Regions from separate parts of the Serratia aquatilis genome, predicted to be linked through region 3. Evidence: predicted binding sites of a transcription regulator. Region 3 holds the regulator's gene; each other region holds the start of a gene.
What was found. The regulator PurR, encoded in region 3, represses purine synthesis genes. The targets are predictions, from matches to a motif close to CANGCAAACGTTTGCNTG.
Positions count from the first base shown of each region.

Region 1: a site for PurR is predicted at 1,298-1,315, ahead of purL (phosphoribosylformylglycinamidine synthase). Genes of this name have one in related genera too.
Region 2: a site for PurR is predicted at 1,836-1,853, ahead of cvpA (colicin V production protein). Genes of this name have one in related genera too.

Region 1 is NZ_CP173186.1:1,503,414-1,507,469, forward strand. Features, by position in the region: gene mltF (membrane-bound lytic murein transglycosylase MltF) at 1-1,133, opposite strand, end outside; gene purL (phosphoribosylformylglycinamidine synthase) at 1,415-4,056, shown strand, end outside.
Region 2 is NZ_CP173186.1:1,893,731-1,897,786, reverse strand. Features, by position in the region: gene purF (amidophosphoribosyltransferase) at 1-1,256, opposite strand, end outside; gene cvpA (colicin V production protein) at 1,278-1,778, opposite strand; gene dedD (cell division protein DedD) at 1,972-2,772, opposite strand; gene folC (bifunctional tetrahydrofolate synthase/dihydrofolate synthase) at 2,773-4,041, opposite strand.
Region 3 is NZ_CP173186.1:2,730,999-2,735,054, reverse strand. Features, by position in the region: gene punC (purine nucleoside transporter PunC) at 1-279, opposite strand, end outside; gene punR (DNA-binding transcriptional activator PunR) at 403-1,347, shown strand; gene purR (HTH-type transcriptional repressor PurR) at 1,344-2,369, opposite strand; gene SAQUA_RS12285 (YnhF family membrane protein) at 2,691-2,780, shown strand; gene sodB (superoxide dismutase [Fe]) at 2,845-3,423, opposite strand; gene SAQUA_RS12275 (C40 family peptidase) at 3,637-4,056, opposite strand, start outside.

The DNA.
Region 1 (4,056 bases), 1.2 Mb from region 3:
AACCAGATACGTTCATCCTCCGGCACGCTCTCTGGTACTTTTGCCATCAGGTGTTGCAGATAGCGTGCACCGCCTTGAATACTCTCTTCCGGATCGAGCCTGTCGTTGACGCCAAGGCCGTCAGCGGTGGCCCGGGTCAGCATCATCATGCCTCTTACACCTGTTGGAGAGGTGGCTTGAGGATCCCAGTGAGATTCTTGGTAAGCAATAGCTGCCAGCAATTTCCAGTCAATTTCGTTGGCATACTTTTCGAATAACGAGCGGAAGTTAGGCAATACGACGTCGATTGCCGAAAGAAAGGTTCTGGTATCCACGTAATCAAAGCTTCCCACATGACCAAGGTACTTCTCTTCCAGCCGTGCTAGCGTACCGTCCTCTATTTTCTGGCTATAGAAGTCCAGTAATGCCGCATAAAGGCTGTCATCATGCCCACGTTTCAGATACCAGGTCACTGGTTCCTCTTCCGTAACATCAAAGGCGACAGCCAACTGCGGATGGATCCGCTGCTGCAGGGCGATAGTGACTGAATCTCCGATGGTGTAATCCAACTTGCCATCGGCCACCTGCTCCAACAGCTCTTTTGAAGTGAGATCGCTTGACGACTCCCAACTGAGAGTTGGGTATTTATCCTGTTTGAGCTGTTTTAGCGTGCTGATATGCGCTGAGCCAGACGCAACCGCCAGCTTGCCTTTCATGTCCGCGAATGTTTTTGGCCGCAAATTACCCAGTCGATAGACTACCTGCTGGGATACCGAATAATACGCAGGGCCAGTTCTGGAACGGCTGAGGCGCTCTGGATTGTAGATCAAACCTGCGGCAAGCAGATCGGCATTGCCATCATCCAGATCGTCAAACAGATCGTTAATATTATTGTGCGGGATCACCTCCAGTTTCACCCCGAGGTAATTGGCAAAGCTCTTGGCTAATTCGTAGTCAATGCCCCCCGGCCCCTGTTTGGTATTGAAATAGGTCAGCGGTGAGTTTAGCGTGCTGATACGCAAAACTCCTCGTGACTTGATAGCTTCCAGTTCGTCACTCAAGCCCCCACGCCAGGCGATGTTAGGCCATAGGGCAAGAGCCAGAAGCAAGGTGACTACACCGATTAGGATGTAATTTATTTTCAGGCGTTTCAAATAGTTATCTCAAATAAAAGCACACTTTATGTTGGCCGGATTTTGGTTTTATCATGGTTAAATCACCAGTGTCGGAGGCATTTTGCGCAACATAGCGCCAGTGTGCAACTTTATTGACACGTTATGACAATTCGAAGGTGGGAATAGCTTTTATGAATAATAGCCACGCAAACGGTTTCGTCGGCGGCGAGGATTCTCTATAATGGCGCGCGTTTTCCCCTGTTGCCTGTTGCGCCCAATGAAGCACTGAGTTCAGTGGCTTCGAAGACGAGAGAACTTTGATTATGGAAATACTGCGTGGTTCGCCCGCTTTGTCGGCTTTTCGTATTAACAAACTGCTGTCCCGCTGCCAAGAGGCTCAACTGCCGATTGACGATATCTACGCCGAATACGTTCACTTTGCCGACATCAGTGCGCCGCTCAGTGCTGAAGAACATGCAAAACTGCAACGGTTGCTAAAGTATGGCCCGTCTCTCGCAGAACATACCCCTGAAGGCCGCTTGCTGCTGGTCACACCGCGTCCGGGCACCATTTCTCCCTGGTCTTCTAAAGCTACCGATATTGCTCACAACTGCGGCTTGACTCAGGTGGTGCGTCTTGAGCGTGGTTTGGCATTTTATGTTACCGCTTCCGATTTAAGCGATGCTCAGTGGCAGGCGTTGGCCTCGTTGCTGCACGATCGCATGATGGAAACGGTATTCAGCGAACTGCAACAAGCGGAAAAACTGTTTTCTCACCATCAGCCCGCCCCGTATCAAACGGTAGACGTGCTCGGCCAGGGGCGCAGCGCCTTGGAACAGGCCAATAGCAAACTGGGTTTGGCATTGGCACAGGACGAGATCGAATATCTGTTGGCGGCGTTTACCGATCTGGGGCGCAATCCGACGGATATCGAGCTGTATATGTTCGCTCAGGCCAACTCTGAGCATTGCCGCCATAAGATTTTCAACGCCGATTGGATCATCGACGGGGAACAGCAACCCAAGTCGCTGTTCAAAATGATCAAGAATACCTTTGAGCAGACGCCGGACTACGTGCTTTCTGCTTATAAAGACAATGCCGCCGTGATGGAAGGCTCACAGGTCGGCCGTTTCTTCCCTTCTGCGGAAAATGGCCACTATGATTACCATCAGGAAGAAGCACATATCCTGATGAAAGTAGAAACTCACAACCACCCGACGGCGATTTCACCATGGCCGGGAGCAGCGACCGGTTCCGGTGGCGAGATCCGTGACGAAGGCGCGACCGGCCGTGGTGCCAAGCCGAAAGCTGGGCTGGTGGGTTTCTCGGTTTCCAACTTGCGTATACCTGGTTTTGAACAGCCATGGGAACAGGATTTCGGCAAGCCGGATCGCATTGTAACTGCTCTGGATATCATGACTGAAGGGCCATTGGGTGGTGCGGCATTCAATAACGAGTTTGGTCGCCCGGCGTTGGTAGGGTACTTCCGTACTTATGAAGAGCGAGTTAACAGCCACAATGGCGTCGAACTGCGTGGCTATCATAAGCCAATCATGCTGGCAGGTGGGCTGGGGAACATCCGTGCCGACCATGTGCAGAAAGGGGAAATCACCGTGGGCGCCAAACTGGTGGTGCTCGGTGGCCCGGCGATGAATATCGGCTTGGGCGGTGGTGCGGCATCTTCCATGGCTTCAGGGCAGTCTGATGCCGACCTGGATTTTGCTTCCGTACAGCGTGATAACCCGGAAATGGAGCGCCGTTGCCAGGAAGTGATCGACCGCTGCTGGCAGTTAGGGGATCACAACCCGATCCTGTTCATCCATGACGTTGGAGCGGGCGGACTTTCGAACGCCATGCCGGAGCTGGTGAGTGACGGTGGGCGTGGTGGTCGCTTTGAATTGCGTGACATTCTGAACGATGAACCCGGCATGAGCCCGTTGGAAGTATGGTGTAACGAATCACAAGAACGCTATGTGCTGGCCGTTGCGCCAGAACAGATGGCTCAGTTTGATGCTATCTGTCGCCGCGAGCGTGCGCCTTATGCGGTGATTGGTGAAGCGACGCAAGAGCGCCATCTGACGCTCAATGACCGCCATTTTGCTAACCAGCCGATAGATATGCCGTTAGACGTCCTGCTGGGCAAAACCCCTAAAATGACTCGCGACGTTCAACGCCAACAGGCCGATGGCGAGGCGTTACAGCGCTCGGAGATCACTATCACTGATGCGGTAAAACGGGTGTTACATTTGCCAGCCGTGGCGGAGAAAACCTTCCTGATCACCATTGGTGACCGCACCGTCACCGGAATGGTGGCACGCGATCAGATGGTTGGCCCATGGCAAATTCCGGTTGCAGACTGTGCGGTGACGACAGCCAGCCTCGACAGTTACTACGGTGAGGCGATGTCGATAGGTGAACGAGCACCTGTTGCGTTGCTGGACTTTGCCGCCTCTGGGCGCTTGGCAGTAGGGGAAGCGCTGACTAACCTGGCAGCTACGGAAATCGGCTCGCTCAAGCGGGTGAAATTGTCCGCCAACTGGATGGCCGCAGCCGGTCACCCGGGTGAAGATGCCGGTCTGTATGAAGCGGTGAAGGCCGTGGGTGAAGAGCTGTGCCCCGCGCTGGGCATTACCATTCCGGTGGGTAAAGATTCGATGTCGATGAAAACCCGCTGGCAGGAAGGCAATGAGCAACGTGAGATGACTTCACCGCTGTCGTTGGTGATCACCGCGTTTGCCCGTGTTGAAGATGTGCGCCATACCGTAACGCCACAGTTGCGTACCGATAAAGGTGACACGGCGTTAATGCTGATCGACCTGGGTAATGGTCATAATGCTCTGGGGGCAACAGCGCTGGCACAGGTTTATCGCCAACTTGGTGATAAACCAGCTGACGTGCGTAACGTCGAGCAGTTGGCCGGTTTCTTCAACGCTATGCAGCAATTGGTAGCAGATCGCGCGTT
Region 2 (4,056 bases), 840 kb from region 3:
TGGGCAATCAGCTCCGTAGCGCTAGGCATATCAATGCCGTAAACATTAGGGAAGCGGATTTCCGGGGCCGCAGAAGCCAAATAAACGCGTTTTGCCCCTGCGTCACGTGCCATTTCCACGATCTGTTCAGAGGTGGTACCACGCACGATAGAGTCGTCGACCAGCAATACATTCTTGTCACGGAACTCGGCACGGTTGGCGTTTAACTTGCGGCGCACCGACTTACGGCGAGCTTGCTGGCCCGGCATGATAAAGGTACGGCCCACATAACGGTTTTTAACAAAACCTTGGCGATAGGGTTTATCCAGGATGCGCGCAATTTCCAGCGCGATATCACAAGACGTTTCCGGAATAGGGATCACGACGTCAATATCCAGGTCTTCCCATTCGCGGGCGATCTTTTCACCCAGCTTCTGGCCCATGCGCACGCGTGCGCTATAGACAGAGATTTTATCCATGAAGGAATCAGGACGGGCAAAATAGACATATTCGAACAGGCACGGGTTGGTTTTTGGATTTTCTGCACATTGGCGAGTAAACAGTTGGCCCTTTTCGGTGATATACACCGCTTCACCAGGCGCAACGTCACGCAGGAACTCAAAGCCCAGCGTATCCAGCGCAACGCTTTCAGAGGCGACCATATACTCACAACGGCCATCTTCCAGCTCACGTTTACCGATCACCAACGGACGGATGCCGTTCGGATCGCGAAACGCCACCAGGCCGTGGCCGATAATCATCGCCACGCAGGCATAAGCACCGCGCAATTGCTGGTGCATCGCCGCAACCGCAGTAAAAATATTGTCTGACTCCAACGGGTAATGTTGGATACGGTCCAGCTCGGTAGCCAGCACGTTCAACAAGATCTCGGAATCGGAAGTGGTATTGATATGACGGCGGCCACTTTCAAACAGCTTTTGGCGCAATTGATTGGCGTTGGTGAGATTGCCGTTGTGTGCCAGCGTTATGCCAAACGGTGAGTTAACGTAGAAGGGCTGAGCTTCTGAAGCGCTGGAGCTGCCAGCCGTAGGGTAGCGCACATGGCCGATGCCTATGTTGCCCTGCAAACGCAGCATGTGCCGAGCTTCAAACACATCCTTCACCAAGCCATTTGCCTTACGCAGGCGAAACCCATTATGGTCATCAATGGTGACGATGCCTGCGGCATCTTGCCCACGATGCTGAAGCACCATTAACGCATCATAAATAGACTGGTTTACCGGCGTGAAACCGGCGATACCGACAATACCGCACATGTTGTCTTTTCCTCTAAGCCGCTACCGCCCCGGTAAATGGGTTGGTAAGAAACTCGACGTGCTCTGCAGGTAGTCAAAGAACCACCTGATGATGTAACTGAACTGGGGGATCAACTGTGATTGTTTCCAATCCGCACTTTGCGACAGCGTAGTAAAGGTATCCAGGAAGAATAGTATCGCCGCCACAATCAACACGCCACGTAGTGCGCCGAAACACACACCCAGCACTCGATCGGTACCCGATAACCCGGTTTTCTCTACCAACGAACTAATCACATAGTTAACGATAGCGCCCACAATCAGCGTTGCGATGAACAAAAAGGCAATCGCAATGCCGTTCCGCACCAGCTCATCTTCAAAACGAGTGAAGTAGGCTGCAAGGTAAGGATAGAAATGGCTGGCAACAAAGAACGCGCAACCCCATGTTACAAGTGACAACGCTTCGCGAACAAAACCTCGGATCAGGCTTACCAAAGCCGAAAATCCAATCAACGCTATAATGACGTAATCAATCCAGACCATGAACTATTCCAATGATGAATCGCCCCTGCATCCAATTCGCGGCGAATTCTAACAGAAAAAGAAAACGTTTGCGTAGCGGATTTCCCAACACGCAAAAAATAAAAAACGGTGGTGAAAATTCTCTAGCGCCACGTCTGCATAAGTGGAAAGGCTCCGTTTTACCGGCGTCTTTCCACTCGATGCCATACCAAGATTAACGCACGCCATAAGCCTTGATCTGCCCACTCAGGCCACTGATGGCATTCAGTTCAGGCAACGAAGACTGCAGCTTCTGTTTTGACGCATCGGGGCCGACAAAAATCCGGGTGATCTCACCTTGTACCGGTGTTGATGGCACGGTATAGGCACGATAGCCAGACAGGCGCAACGAGGCAACGATCTCGTTAACCTTGGCGGCGTTTTTCAAGGCGCCTAATTGCACCACAAAAGCTTGCCCTGCTGGGGCTTTTTCTTCTACTGCGGGTTTAGGCTCTGGCTTAGGTTTAGGCTCTGGTTCAGGCTTCACCTGCGGTTTAGGTTCAACCTTCGGTGGCAGTACCGGTTTAGGTTTCACTTCTACCGGCTTAACTTCGACCGGGTTCGGCTTCACTTCGACCGGTTTGGTCTCTACCGGGCTTGGTTTCACTTCTGCCGGTTTTGGTTTAACAGGCTGGAGTGGCTTGGTTTCAACCGGAGGCGCAGCTGCGTTGGACTGCTGCTGACGTTGATTCTGGTTGGCAGCTTGGTTAGCTGCCTGCTGGGCTGCCGCCTCGGACGCTGCTTGTTGTTCTACCAATGCCCCGGCACCTTCCGGTGGTTGGGAAGGTAAAGGTTGGCTCGCCGGTGGTATTAAATCGGTTTCATGGGCATCACCCGGCTTTGGCACCAGAGGAATAGCTGCAAACTCATCCTCGTAATGCTTTTTCTTTCCATCCAGCAACCCCGGCAGGATAATCACGCCCAGGGCCACCAGAATCACCGTTCCAACCAGTCTGTTCTGAAATTTACTTGCCACTCACACTCCCCGCCTCTCGTCTAACGCCGCCATCACATGTGCAACGGTGTGGAACGAACCACAGACGATCACAATATCCTGAATATCTGCATCCTGCATAGCTTGACGCCAGGCAGTTTCGACATCGGCAAACTGCTGCGGTTCCGCCAGATGTTGCGCCAGTAACTCAGCACTGGCACCCCTTGGCCCCTCAAGCGGCGCGCAATACCATTCATCCACCTGCTCACTCAGGCAAGCTAAAGTTCCGGCAATATCCTTGTCAGAAAGCATACCCACTACGGCTCGCACCTTGCCCTCGCCTCGCGGAAGTTTCACCAGCCGCTCAGCCAGATAGGCAGCCGCATGCGGGTTATGCGCAACATCCAGAATCAACAGCGGATTGTGCTGAATAATCTGGAAGCGGCCAGGCAAAGTCGCCTGCTGCAACCCGGCAAAGATCGCCTTCTCATCGATTTCTAACGCAGAATAATGCAGCGCGGCCAAAGCCGTAGCGGCGTTGGCCAGCGGTACGTTAGGCGTCGGTAAGTCTGTCAGATGTGTACCGTCGCACTGCCATTGCCAGCGTTCGCCCTGCTGTTCGCTGAAGGCCCAAGCTTCACCCCGGCGATACAGTAGCGCTCCCAGATTTTCCGCCACCTGGCCAATGCTTTGCGGCATATCAGGCTCCCCCACCACGGCTGGATTGCCGCCACGGAAAATACCTGCCTTTTCACGGCCGATACTCTCGCGATCGCTTCCCAGCCAATCGGTGTGGTCCAAAGCGATACTGGTCACCACGGCAACATCGGAATCGACAATATTGGTGGCATCAAGACGCCCACCCAGCCCGACTTCAAGGATAACCACGTCGAGTTTAGCCTGCTTAAACAGCTGTAGCGCAGAAAGGGTGCCGAATTCAAAATAGGTCAGCGAGATTTCACCACGGCCTGCTTCAATCGCGGCAAACGAACGGCAGTGTTCTGCTTCGCTGAGTTCTTCCCCCTGAATACGCACGCGTTCGGTATAGCGGACCAGATGTGGCGAGCTGTAAACGCCAACACGCAATCCGGCGGCCATCAAGATGGCCTCCAGCGTACGGCAGGTTGTCCCCTTGCCGTTGGTACCGGCAACGGTGAATACCGTTGGAGCAGGAGTGAGTAAGTCGAGGTGTGCCGCAACGCGCTGCACGCGTTCCAGACCGAGCTCTATCGCCTGGCTGTGCAGACGTTCCAGATAATAAAGCCACGAGCTCAATGGCGACGTGGCTTGGGGAATTTGGTGGTTTTGCATGAGTCCCGTCACTGA
Region 3 (4,056 bases):
ACCATTTTGCACCCACAGCATGCCCAGGCAGCCAACAGCGAACAGTGTCAGACCGATCAACAACACCGGTTTTCTGCCCAACCGATCGGACAGTGGTCCCCAAAGCAGTTGGGCAAAAGCAAAACCGGCAAGGAAAATACTCAAACTGGCGCTGATAGCACCGGCGGAAATTTGTAAATCCTGTTGCATGGCGCCGAAGGCTGGCAGATACATATCGGTAGCCAGATAACCCAGCATACTCAGACCAGCCAGGTAAAACATAAATCCAAAGTTTCGCATGTCTTTCTCGTTAAATTTTTGTTGTCGCAGGTTTTTTAGCGCCGGCAAGTGTACTCGGCTGGATCTCTGCTTGTGAAACGGTAATATTTGCAAGGTGCTGTTAAAAAAATTGAAGGCAAAATTATGTGGTCTGAATATTCACTCGATGTGGTAGACGCCGTTGCTCGTACCGGGAGTTTCAGTGCAGCAGCGCAAGAACTTCATCGAGTTCCTTCTGCAGTAAGCTACACGGTGCGGCAGTTGGAACAATGGCTGGCCGTGCCACTGTTTGAGCGGCGCCATCGCGATGTGGCACTGACTCCCGCCGGAGCCCTTTTTATCAAGGAAGCACGGATTGTTATCAAAAAAATGCTTGATACTCGGCGACAGTGCCAGCAAGTTGCTAATGGTTGGCGTGGGCAGTTAAGGATTGCGGTCGATCTTATTGTCAAACCACGGCGTAGTCGTCAATTAATCATCGATTTTTATCGTCATTTCCCTGATGTGGAGTTAATTGTCCAGCCAGAAGTGTTCAACGGCGTGTGGGATGCCCTGGTTGACGGGCGCGCTGAGATGGCCATTGGTGCAACAAGTGCTGTGCCGGTAGGTGGCGGTTTCGCTTTCCGCGACATGGGGTTTATGGACTGGTTGTGTGTAGTAAATGCAACCCATCCTTTGGCTCGTCTAGAAGGACGACTGAGAAACGATCAGCTACGGCCATATCCTTCACTCTTGCTAGAGGATACGTCACGAAATTTGCCGAAGCGTGTAACCTGGGCACTGGATAACCAGCGGCGTCTCACCGTGCCGGATTGGGTGTCTGCTGTGGATTGTCTGCGTAATGGGCTGTGCGTAGGAATGGCACCTGCGCATCGAGTCCTGCCATTGGTACAAAGCGGTGAACTGGTTGTTCTGCAACTGCTCGAGCCATTTCCTCCCAGTGCCTGTTGTCTCACGTGGCAGCAAAATGCGCAGTCACCCGTAATGGCTTGGCTAATAGATTATCTGGGAGACAGTGAAACACTCAATCAGGAGTGGTTGAGCGAAAAAATACCGGGTAACCCAGAGGCTCCCGGTAATAACGGTTAGCGGCGATAATCGATGAAAGGTCCATCGGCTACCGAACGGCGTTCAATAAGTTTTGGATGTACTTCAATAACCTGAGATTCTTCGCGTTTACTGATGATGCGATCCAGTAGCATAGTAAAGGCCATCTCTCCCAGACGCTCTTTAGGCTGATGGATGGTAGTTAACGCAGGGGTAAAATAGCGTGCGTTGCGGACGTTATCGTAGCCGATCACTGAGATATCTTGCGGTACGCGAAGCCCCAATTCGTCTGCAGCGCAGATAGCCCCCATTGCCATGATGTCACCACCGCAAAAGATGGCAGTAGGACGATGTTTCTGCGACAGGATTTTGTGCATCGCTTTGTAACCGGATTCAGGTTCAAAATCGCCTTGAACGATCCATTCTTCACGGATGTCGATATTGGCTTCCTGCATTGCTTTCAAGAAGCCTTGATGGCGCCCACCCCCGGTATTACGCGCGAGCTGGCCTGGAATGGCACCGATATCGCGATGACCGCGTTCAATCAGGTAACGCCCTGCCAGATAGCCTCCCTCAAACGCATTATCGATAATGGTATCGGTGAAATCACCACGAGCTGCGCCCCAGTCCATCACTACCATGGGAATATTGCGGTAATCCTCCAACATGCCTAACAGCTTTTCCGGATATTCCGAGCACATGACCAGCAGACCATCGACACGCTTTTGCGCCAACATCGCCAGATAGGCCTGTTGTTTATCAAGGTTATTATGTGAGTTGCACAAGATCAGCGTATAACCTTTACTATAACAACTGTTTTCAACAGCTTCGATCACCTCTGCAAAATAGGGCGCTTCACTTGATGTTGCAAGCAGACCGATCGATTTGGTGTGGTTGACTTTCAGGCTACGGGCAACGGCGCTGGGTGAATAGTGAAGTTCCTTAATTGCTGCCCAAACGGCCGCTTTTGTTTCTTCGGCGACGAAACGCGTTTTATTGATGACGTGCGAAACGGTGGTGGTTGAAACGCCAGCGCGTTTGGCCACATCTTTAATCGTTGCCATGTAAAAAATAACTCCTGAACCTACATGTTACGGCATGTAAGTATGATGTTAATCGTTTGCCTGCGTAGAACTTTCCCCAGATAAGCGAAAACTGAGTTTTTAGTGCTGAAGTCGTAAGCCGCTTTAACAGGAGGGGCATTTTGGTACGCAGTAGTGAATTGCGGATTTTGTCGCATAATGAAGAAAAGTGGAAGAGCTAATCGGTATTATAAGTCGGGAAATGATAACAAGATTTTAATCACGAACTGTGTGAAAATGATTTGACGCATTAATCGTGTGGCTTTTATGCTTGAGAACACTAATCTGAGAGGGAATTACGATATGGATACGAATTTAAAAATGTCATTGCTCACCACGGTCAGCGCACTGGCAGTGATTATTGTTTTTGGCTTTATCGCGGCATTGAACTGATTTATAACAACAAAATGAAAGGCGCAGCATGCTGCGCCTTATTATTTGGGTCATCCACCTGCCATTAAGACAGGTTTTGTTCCACGAATGCCCAGTTAACCAGTGCCCAGAAGTTCTCCAGGTACTTTGGCCGCGCATTGCGGTAGTCGATATAATAAGCATGTTCCCAAACATCAACGGTCAAAACAGGCTTGTCTTCACCGGTGAGTGGGGTAGCTGCGTTTGAAGTACTGACGATTGCCAGCGAGCCATCAGGTTTCTTCACCAGCCAGGTCCAGCCAGCACCGAAGTTTTTCACTGCGGCATCGGTGAATTGCTCTTTGAAGGCGGCGAAAGAACCGAAGGATTTAGTAATTGCTTCAGCTACCACGCCAGTTGGCTCATTGCCGCCCTGCGGTGACAAGCAGTGCCAATAGAAGGTGTGGTTCCATACCTGTGCTGCGTTATTGAACACGCCGCCGGTAGAGGTTTTGACGATATCGACCAGAGACTTGCCTTCGAACTCGCTGCCTTTCACCAGATTGTTCAGGTTAACCACATAGGTGTTATGGTGCTTGCCATAATGGTATTCCAGCGTTTCTGCAGAAATGTGCGGCTCAAGAGCATTTTTCTCATACGGTAATGCAGGTAATTCAAACGACATTGCTTTCTCCTTTTTATACAGCACTTCTCTTCCGAAACCGTCAGCCGAGTGGCTGAGGGAGGAAAACTGAGTTGTTATAGTTATTTTGTGGTTATCAATCTTAGCAACTTTCTGGGTGAAAAAAAGAGCCAAAGCGTGCCAATTGCCTGATTGCTTAAAGTGTGGGCAGGGACAGGATGTTCGGCTGAGTGGTAAACTCAGCCGTGGCAATGGTCAACGAATGGTTTTGGGCGTCACTACACGGCGGGCACCAATATAGTGGTTCTGCCAGTAGTCGTTATCCAATTGGCTGATGCGGATTTCCTCGCCAGTGCGGGGAGACTGGATAAATTTGCCGTTTCCAAGATAAACACCAACATGATCGGCAGTGCCGCGGTTGTTGATACGAAAGAAGACCAAATCTCCCTTTTCCAGTTCACTGCGTTTAACCGGTGCAGCATCCCGCAGGTGATACATCTCGTTAGCGGTGCGCGGCATTTTGATTTTTACCACGTCTTTATAAGCGTAATAAATCAGACCACTGCAATCAAACCCGGTAACGGGGGAGGTGCCGCCCCAACGGTATGGCTTGCCCATTTGGTGCATCAGTTTTGCCATTGCAGTCTGCTTGGCACGTTGATAGCGTTTTTTGTG